Regions from separate parts of the Bifidobacterium sp. ESL0728 genome, predicted to be linked through region 1. Evidence: riboswitches for the same ligand, from Rfam matches in the RefSeq annotation. Region 1 holds a riboswitch; the other holds the start of a gene.
What was found. A riboswitch is a leader RNA that binds a small molecule or an ion and turns the genes downstream of it on or off. The one in region 1 is predicted to bind thiamine pyrophosphate.

Region 1 (4,357 bases):
GCTTTCCGACTCGTTCCCCGACAACATCAAGGGTGTGCCGCTGGCCATGGGCAAGGCGCTCGACGCGCTACGAGGCCGCGATGACGTGCATTGGACCTATGTGAGCCCCGCCGGCGATTTTCAGGCCGACGGCCCGCGCACCGGGAAGTACGTTCTGGCCGGTGAGGAATACACCACCGACAAGGACGGCAAGAGCGCCATCAGCTACGCCGATTACGCGATGGCCATGGTTGACGAAATCGCCACCGACAAGCCGCACGACCACGAGCGCATTTCCGTGCGCTGGTAAGTAACCGCGGGTACATCAGAATCCACAAGTCGTCGCCTTCAACCGAGTTCGGTTACGGAAGGCGACGACTTTTGCATTATCGGATAATCTCAATCGAACGCTGCACGACCAGGCAAAGACAAACCGCCAAATCGAGGAATGCTCATAATTTCGATGTCGCAATCTTTTTGGCCAGCGAAGGGAAGAAAACGACGTTGATCTTCGGAATCCGGTAGAGCAGCAGAACCATCACCGCGATCAGGACCGAACGCGCTGCAAAAATGACAAACGGCTCTGCCTGGTAGCCGACAATCGGCTGAAGCCTTTCGACGATGGTGCCCCAAGGCAAGTCATCCTCCTCCAGAAGATGCGCGCAGAAAATCGGAAGCGTGTACCTGCCGATCAGTGCCAACGCTTTGTTGAGGTAAGGCACCCAGCGGTCAATGACCGAAGAAAAGCCGACGATACACAACGTGGCACCAATCGAGCCAACAATGGAAAGCAGCGGGGTCTGCCCGTAAGCGTTCGTCGCCAAACCGAATGCAGTGAATTTCCACATTGCCAAGGCCCAGACGATCGCACTGGGAACCCACAGGACGGGCCAGCGGCGAAAGATCCCGACGACATCGAAACGTTTTGCCATGCATCCCAAATACACGAAAAGCGATGCCGTCAAACCAGCCTGCACGCTCAACGGCAACCAGACGTAACGTGAAGACGCATAGCCGCAAGCGAAGAAAACAAGGATCCACAACGGGGTGCCAGGAAGACGGTAGGCGACATGGACCAGCAGATGTGCCCAGAACAACGCCAGAAGAAACCATATGGCACCGATATAGCGCGACATGGGGAAAAGGGCATTGGTCATGTCGGAGCCCGAACCGTACAACGCGGCCACCGTCCAACCGCCGACGATGCCGGCGATGTCACGATGGGTCAGAAGCGCGACAACCAGGTGAAGAAGCACCACCGTGGCAGCCGTGATGATGTAGGTAAGCAGCAATTCCCTTGATTCCTTGCGCCACGCGAATCGGCGATCGGGATGCATGAAATACCCGGAAAGCAGGAAGAACAGCGGCATATGGAACGAGAAAAAGAAGATGTAGAGCCAGTTCGAGACGGTGCCCATCGGGGAGACCAGAAGAATGCTATGGCCAAGGACTACGCCGATCATGGCAATGCCCTTGGCGATATCGAAATAGCGCACTCTTGAGCTCATCCCACTCTCCCTGCCTCTACGTCTCTGCCAACAACAAACCCCAGAATATACCGAGATGATATATCGCGGAAGCCAGCCATACCCGATGGCCGGAAATCCACCTTGTCCAATGAAGCGCATAGCGTCAGGAACTGTAAGTGCAGGGGAACCTGCGAGGCCGTTTCGGCGGGCACGCAAGTTGAGACGAGCACAACGCTCGACCCTTGGAACCTGTTGGTTAATACCATCGTAGGGAGACGCGAATATGGTCAATGACTCATACTCATCAACAAATAACAATCTGAACAATCTGGCCGATCTGGCTTCAGACGATCCGCTGCGTGCGAGCATCCGCGAGGCCGCGCAGACCGTACGGGACACCACACCTCTGGCGCAGTCCTTCACCAATTTCGTCACCATCAACCTCGTGGCCAACGCGCAATTGGCGGCGGGCGGTGCGGCCGCCATGAGTTTCCTGCCCGACGACATCGCCGACGGCGAGGTGGCCAGCGGCGCAAGTTATATCAACGTCGGCACGCTGCTGCCCTTCTATGAGGACGCGCTCGAGGAAATCGCCAGGCACTTCCACGCCGATCACCATCGCTGGGTGCTCGACCCTGTGGCTGCGGGACTTGGCACCACGCGTACCGATATCTTGAAATCGTTCAAGGCGGCGCCGCCCACCATCATCCGCGGCAACGCCTCCGAAATCATCAAGCTGCGCGAAATGTGGGAATTGCCGCTGGACGGAGATGGAAACGGCAAGAAGCATGGCAAATCGAAGAAATCCAGCGGGCCTGTTGGCGTGGAATCGGCTGATGACGTCGAGGCTGCGGAGGAATCCGCACGCGTTTTGGCGAAGTTCATTGCCAAAGGCGACGCACAGGGACAAAGTGCCGTTGCCGTTTCCGGCGAAACCGACCTCGTCACCGACGGCGAGCACACGTATCGTCTGCCCGGTGGCAGCGCCATGATGACCAAGATCACCGGGGCCGGCTGCTCGCTGGGCGGCGTGGTCGCCACGTATCTGGCCGTCGCCGACCCGCTGACCGCAGCCGTCGCCGCGAGCGCACTCTACAACCGTGCCAGCGAAACGGGTGAGGCCAATTCGCACGGTCCGGGTTCCTTCCAGGTTGCCTTCCTTGACGGTCTTTGGTCGACCACGCCCGAGCAAATCGCTGCTTCACCGATTCTGGCCTAGATCAGAGTATGCCTAATCCAATTGGAACCTGCCATTTTAGTCGCGTTAGAGGCACAATAGCAACGTTCCTGCCCCTAACGCAATAGCAAACGCGGGTTCCCGTTGGGTTAAGGGCAGAATATCGGTTTCCTGCCTCTAACCCAACGGCAAGAGACCGGTTCACAAGTATTGGAGACAGAAAAGCAATATTCATGCCTGTTTTGCAACTTTGCGAACCAACCTCGACCACTTTTACACAAAGAAATCCGCGCAACCTCATCTGCGCAATCCGCACCATTGAAATGAATCGAGTCAATTATGACCAATACCGATAACACACCATTCCCCTCCATGCGCGACCGCTTCGACCTGAGCTCCTACCTTGTGCTCGGGCCTGCGGACACCAAATCACGGCCCGTTCCCGACATTGTGCGGCAGGCGTTGGCCGGTGGCATCACCTTTGTTCAGATCCGTGTAAAGCCGGGCGACGCCAGGGATATCACCGAAATCGCACGTCAGACCGCCAACGTCATCGCCAAAGCTGGGGCCTCCGAAACGGTTCCGCTGGTTATTGACGACCGCGCGGACGTGGCTTGGCAGTGCAGAGACATGGGCATCAAGGTCGACGGGATCCATATCGGGCAGGATGACATGAACCCGGTCGAAGCTCGCAAACTGCTCGGCCCGGACGCGATTATCGGACTGAGTTGCAAGGTGCTCGGCGAGGTCAAGGCCGCCAACGCGCTGCCCGCCAGCACCATCGACTACATCGGCGCGGGGCCGCTGCACCCAAGTACCACCAAGCCCGATTGCATCGTCATCGGTGCCGACCACAAGCGCCATACACAGGACACCGAATCCATCAACGCGCTGTGCCGGGAATCCCACTACCCCATCGTCGTGGGCGGCGGTGTGAAGCTCGAGGATCTGCCGGAATTGGCGCAAACACAGGCCGCGGGCTGGTTCGTGGTTTCGGCCATCGCCGGAGCCGACGATCCGCAAGCCACCACCAAGGCCATGGTGGACTCGTGGAAAGCCGCGCGCGCGAAGCGTGGCTGAAAGGTAGGCGGCGTGATTCACCCGTCGGTCTTATCGCTTTGCAGCGGTTGCGCATGAAACAACCTCAAGCAATCATCACAAAGCAATAAGAGACATTCGGTTGAGATATACATGCTTCGCAAATCACGCCATGTCGTATAGATGAGCAAATCGCAGGAGATACACTTCAGACAGATGACGAGCACACAATCAATGAACGACTCAGCGGAATCAACCCCTGTCCGCCCCTACCGGCTGCCGGCGGTGCTGTCCATCGCGGGCAGCGATTCGTCGGGTGGGGCCGGTATTCAGGCCGATCTCAAGACGTTCATGGCCTGCGGAGTTTATGGCATGAGTGCCATCACCTCGTTGACTGCGCAAAACACCACCGGCGTACGGACCTCCGCCGCTACATCCCCGGATATGCTGGCTGCCCAGATCGATGCTGTGTTCGAGGACATCCGGCCAGACGCCGTCAAAATCGGTATGGTGCCAAACGCCAAACTTATCGAGGTCATTGCGGAACGCCTTGAACATTATCACGCCACTAATATCGTGGTCGACCCGGTGATGATCGCTTCCAGCGGCGACCGGTTGAGTAGCAAAAGCTCGGTTCAGGCGCTGCACACGAAGCTCCTTCCACTGGTCACTTTGGTGACCCCGAACATCCCCG
Region 2 (4,357 bases), 510 kb from region 1:
GACGCGAGGTGCGGCGGCAAGCGAGGCTGCAACAGTCAAACGACGCTTTTCGCCGCCGGAAAGCGTATACGGATTTACCGAGGCATATTGTGAAAGCCTGAACCGGCGGAGCAACTTCATGGCTTTCTTCTTGGCCTTCTCCTCGGGCGTCCCTGTACGCAACAGCCCGAGCATCACCTCTTCAAGCACGCTGCCACGCGCAAACTGGTGTTCGGGATTCTGGAAAACGTAGGAGATGCGCGCTGCCAGTTCCGTCGATTTCCAATCCATTGGAGAATTGCCGGTTGCCCCTTTTGCCAATTCAGGAGAAGCTTCGACGCTGCCCGCCACAGGTTCCAACAACCCGGCCAATGTCAAGGAAAGCGTGGACTTGCCGACTCCGTTACGTCCGACCAATGCCGTGATCTGCTCGGCGGCGAAGGAAACATTGATATGTTCGGCTATCGCTTTGCCGTTACGGCCGATAGCCAGGTTTTTGGTCGAGAGCAGCACCTTGCCGTCACCGAGAGCAGGGTCGCTGTCTGGCTCGTCATCGGTGTAAATACGATGGATTTCATCTTCCGGTCGTCGGTATTTATCCGGCATCCAGATACCGAGGGCGGCAAAATCCAAATCACGGTTTTCGAACACTTCGTCCGGAGTGCCGTCGGCCACGACGATGGTGCGCCGGAACCCGCTGTGGTCAATCTCAGCATCATCACCGACCTGCGTGATTCGAGCCTTGACCTGGTCGTCCGATTCCAACCCCAGAACGATGACCCTATCAATAAGGTCTATCCATGGGCCGGCGCGATGCTCGACGAGCAACATGGTCGCTTCGGTGTCACCTAATACATCAGAAACGGCGTCAATGACTTGCGAGACCCCCTCAGGATCAAGGTTCGCGGTCGGTTCGTCCAGAAGCAACGCCCCAGGCTGCATGGCCAGTGCCCCGGCCAAGGCCAGACGCTGCATCTGCCCACCACTCAAATGCATGGTGGAACGGTGCAGCTGAAGCCCTTCGAGACCTACCGCGGCAAGGCTTTGTTTCACACGTTGCCAAATCTGCGGACGCGGCACACCCATGTTTTCAGGGCCGAAAGCGACGTTGTCGCCCAAGCGCTCGAAAATCGTCTGCGAGTCCGGGTCCTGCAGTACCAGTCCAACGCGGCCGTGCGCGGCGACCGCCGGCACACCGTCGACGAAAACGCCACCTTCGGTCACCCCGCCTTCTGAATCCTCGACAGCGACGACTTTTCCCGTCTCGTTCTCTCTGGCATCGTTCGCGGCTTCCACTGCATCCCCGCCAAGCAAACCCGAGGCGCCTTCGAGGATCGTCGATTTTCCGATGCCCGAAGCACCAAGGAGGAGCACATGCTCACCGGGACGGATGTCAAGGTTCAACCCACGGACGGCGAAATGACGGCGCGAAGCATGACGATAGCCCCAATTTTTGAAACTTATCGAAGCAGGCGCAACCTTGGGGGAGACCTTGCCCAAAGAAGGTCCCGCATCTTGCAAAACCCTGCCATCCGTACCGGCATGGTCGTCCAAGGCACCCTGTTGCGAGCCGTCACCGTTCCGGTTATCGGCTGCCTTGGATTGCTCGCCTTGCATACGTTCCCCTTTTCGACGCCTCAAAACTCTACCCGATGCCGCTCACTTGGCGGCGGCGCGGATCTGACGGCCGGAAGCGAATTTGTCGATGGCGCCGGTTTTGGCAATGGCGATGTAGAGATACCACATCAATACGCCGGCCACCAACGCGCCGGAAATCACCGTGGCGACCAAGTACCATACTCCATAAGCGCCGGTCATCTTAAAGCCCTGCAGATGGGTGAAGAACGTATAGGCCCAACAACCTACGGCCGAGACCACGCCGGAAAGTGTCATCGTGACTAGATTCCACACCTTGTAGGCCACGCAAAGAAAAACGACTTCGGCGCAAAGCCCCTGCACCAGTGCAATCAGAAACGTCTCCATGCCGCCCCAGCTGTTGCCGAGCAACGATTCGAGCACGCCGGCGACGACTTCGGCATAGGTGGCCGCGCCAGGTTTACGCACGATAACCGCGGCAAGTGGACCGGCGAAAAGCCAAAGCCCGTTCATCAAACCGCCAAGGCCGGGGATTAGAGCATCCAGAGGAGAACCTATCGGGCCGTATAGCAGGGCCGCGGCCCAATAGACGAACGTGCTGGCCACTCCGATGACCGAAGCGACGGCGATATCGACGACGCGCCACCGAAGGTTCGGCCTGGAGACGATGGTTGTTCGATTTGACGATGACATGATTTGTGCCTTTCCGCTGTGCACACCGCTTATCGGCGCGCATTTCAAGGCACGGGAAAAGAGAGACGTCCGTGCGCCGGCATTGTCCGGACTCACGTTCATTCGGTCGAGGAAATCCTCATCTCAGCCAGCCGTAAAGACCAGCCCCCGTGTCAGTTCGCCATCCTAGAGCAATCCCCTGTCAATCGGCCTACGGGTAGTCGTGTGGGGGTTGGGGCATACAATGCTCGACACGCTCCGGGCCGCTCAGGCCGAGTCTTTACGGTCGAGCATCGCATGCCCCAACCCCCACACTTATGCACAGAGGAATCTGATTGACAGGGGTTGCGGGAGGTGGTTCACCAGCGAATAGCTACCGCATGAATAAGGAACCTTATGACAGTGAGCTTGCAATTCGCACGTATGCATTTAGAAAAATTGAGCATGCGGCAGCTATTCGCTTGGAGTACCACCGACCCTGATTCTTTACTATTTGGAGATTACAGCGAGTTCGCTTCCCTAAGGATTAGTGGCGGCGGCAGATATGCAATGTTCGACCGTAAAGACTTGGCCTGAGCGGCCCGGAGCGTGTCGAACGTTGTATATCTGCCACCGCCACGACTAACGTCAGACGACGAGAAGGCGAGTTAGTGGATTACTTCGCGAGTTTGGTTAGGATCAGGGCCTCGGTGAGGACGTTGTTTTTTAGGCTTTGAAGGTCAATCGACTCGTTGGGGCTGTGGGCGTTGCCCTTGGGGTCTTCTGGTCCGGTAACCAAGACCTGAGCCTTGGGGAAGATGCGCTGCAGCTCGGGAATGAACGGGATCGAGCCGCCTTCGCCCTTGTTGATCGGGTCGACGCCGAACGCCTCGCGCATCGATTCCAATGCATCCTGGGTGGCTTCGGCATTGGGGTCCATGCTCCAGCCCATGCCGGCGTCGACCATCGAAACCGAGACTTCAGCACCGAACGGCGCGTGGGAAGTGAGGAAGTCCGTAACGGCCTTGGCAGCATCTTCAGGACGCTGGTTTGGCGCGGTGCGGATGGAAAGACGGAAACGCGTTTCGTTGGCGATGACGTTGAACGAACCCTCGACCGGATGGGCATCGAATCCGATGACCGAGATGCTCGGCTTGGTCCACAGGCGCGAGGCGAGAGAACCTGTGCCGGCGAACCGGTAGGAATCGACCACGGAGGAATCGGCACGTACGCTGGCCTCATCCAAGTCACGCTGAAGCCCACCGACCGGGTCTCCTCCGACAAGACCAGGGATATTCAGCGATCCATTTTCGTCATACATCGAAGCGATAAGCATGGATGACAGAGTATTGGCATCGAGAATCGGGCCGCCGAACTGGCCGGAGTGCACGGGATGTTCCAGCGCCTTCACGGTGACATCCAAGTCGGTATTGCCGCGCAGACTAGTGGTGAGGCTGGGGATTTCGGCGCTCCAGTTGCCGGAGTCGGCCACGATGATGACATCGGAATCGAACTCGTCGCGATGCGCCTCGATGAAAGGAATGAAGCTCGGCGAGCCCATCTCCTCCTCGCCTTCGATGAAGACCTTGATATTGACCTTCAAATCGTCACCCAATGCATGCAACGCGCCGGAATGGATGGCAATGCCGCCACCGTCGTCGGTCGCGCCGCGTCCGTAAAGACGGCCATCGACCTCGGTGGCCACAAACGGGTCGGTATCCCATGCCGAGGCGTCCGGCACCGGCTGAACGTCGTGATGAGCGTATAGCAGCACGGTGGGAGCGTCAGGATTGACAATCTTCGAACCGACCACTTCAAAAGCTCCGGGGGTGCCGTCAGGATTCTTGGACTGCACCACTTTGGCGTCCACCCCGCGTTTTTTAAGTTCGTCAGCCACGAATTGCGCCGAACGACGCATGTGCTCACCGGTGATGCCTTGTGCGGAAACCGATTTCAGTGCAACCTTCCTGCTCAACAGATCGACAATGCGATCAAAATCGGCGTCGACCCGCGAATGCAGTTCTTCCTTGCTCAATGCAGCCATGTCATGCTCCTTATCAGACTTGTCCATTCATCTCGATAATCACACAGGCCCGAGAAAAAACAGAAGAAACCCGTCCGGAATCGTTTG

Region 2: another riboswitch for thiamine pyrophosphate. It lies ahead of OZX67_RS05625 (ECF transporter S component); the one in region 1 lies ahead of OZX67_RS07345 (hydroxyethylthiazole kinase).

What each region holds. Positions count from the first base shown of each region.
Region 1 covers NZ_CP113925.1:1,925,094-1,929,450, forward strand. The annotation lists gene OZX67_RS07335 (NAD(P)H-binding protein) at 1-289, shown strand, start outside; gene OZX67_RS07340 (acyltransferase family protein) at 432-1,487, opposite strand; TPP riboswitch at 1,619-1,740, shown strand; gene OZX67_RS07345 (hydroxyethylthiazole kinase) at 1,732-2,667, shown strand; gene thiE (thiamine phosphate synthase) at 2,965-3,705, shown strand; gene thiD (bifunctional hydroxymethylpyrimidine kinase/phosphomethylpyrimidine kinase) at 3,898-4,357, shown strand, end outside.
Region 2 covers NZ_CP113925.1:1,419,334-1,423,690, forward strand. The annotation lists gene OZX67_RS05620 (ATP-binding cassette domain-containing protein) at 1-1,596, opposite strand, end outside; gene OZX67_RS05625 (ECF transporter S component) at 1,639-2,268, opposite strand; TPP riboswitch at 2,319-2,429, opposite strand; gene OZX67_RS05630 (dipeptidase) at 2,903-4,270, opposite strand.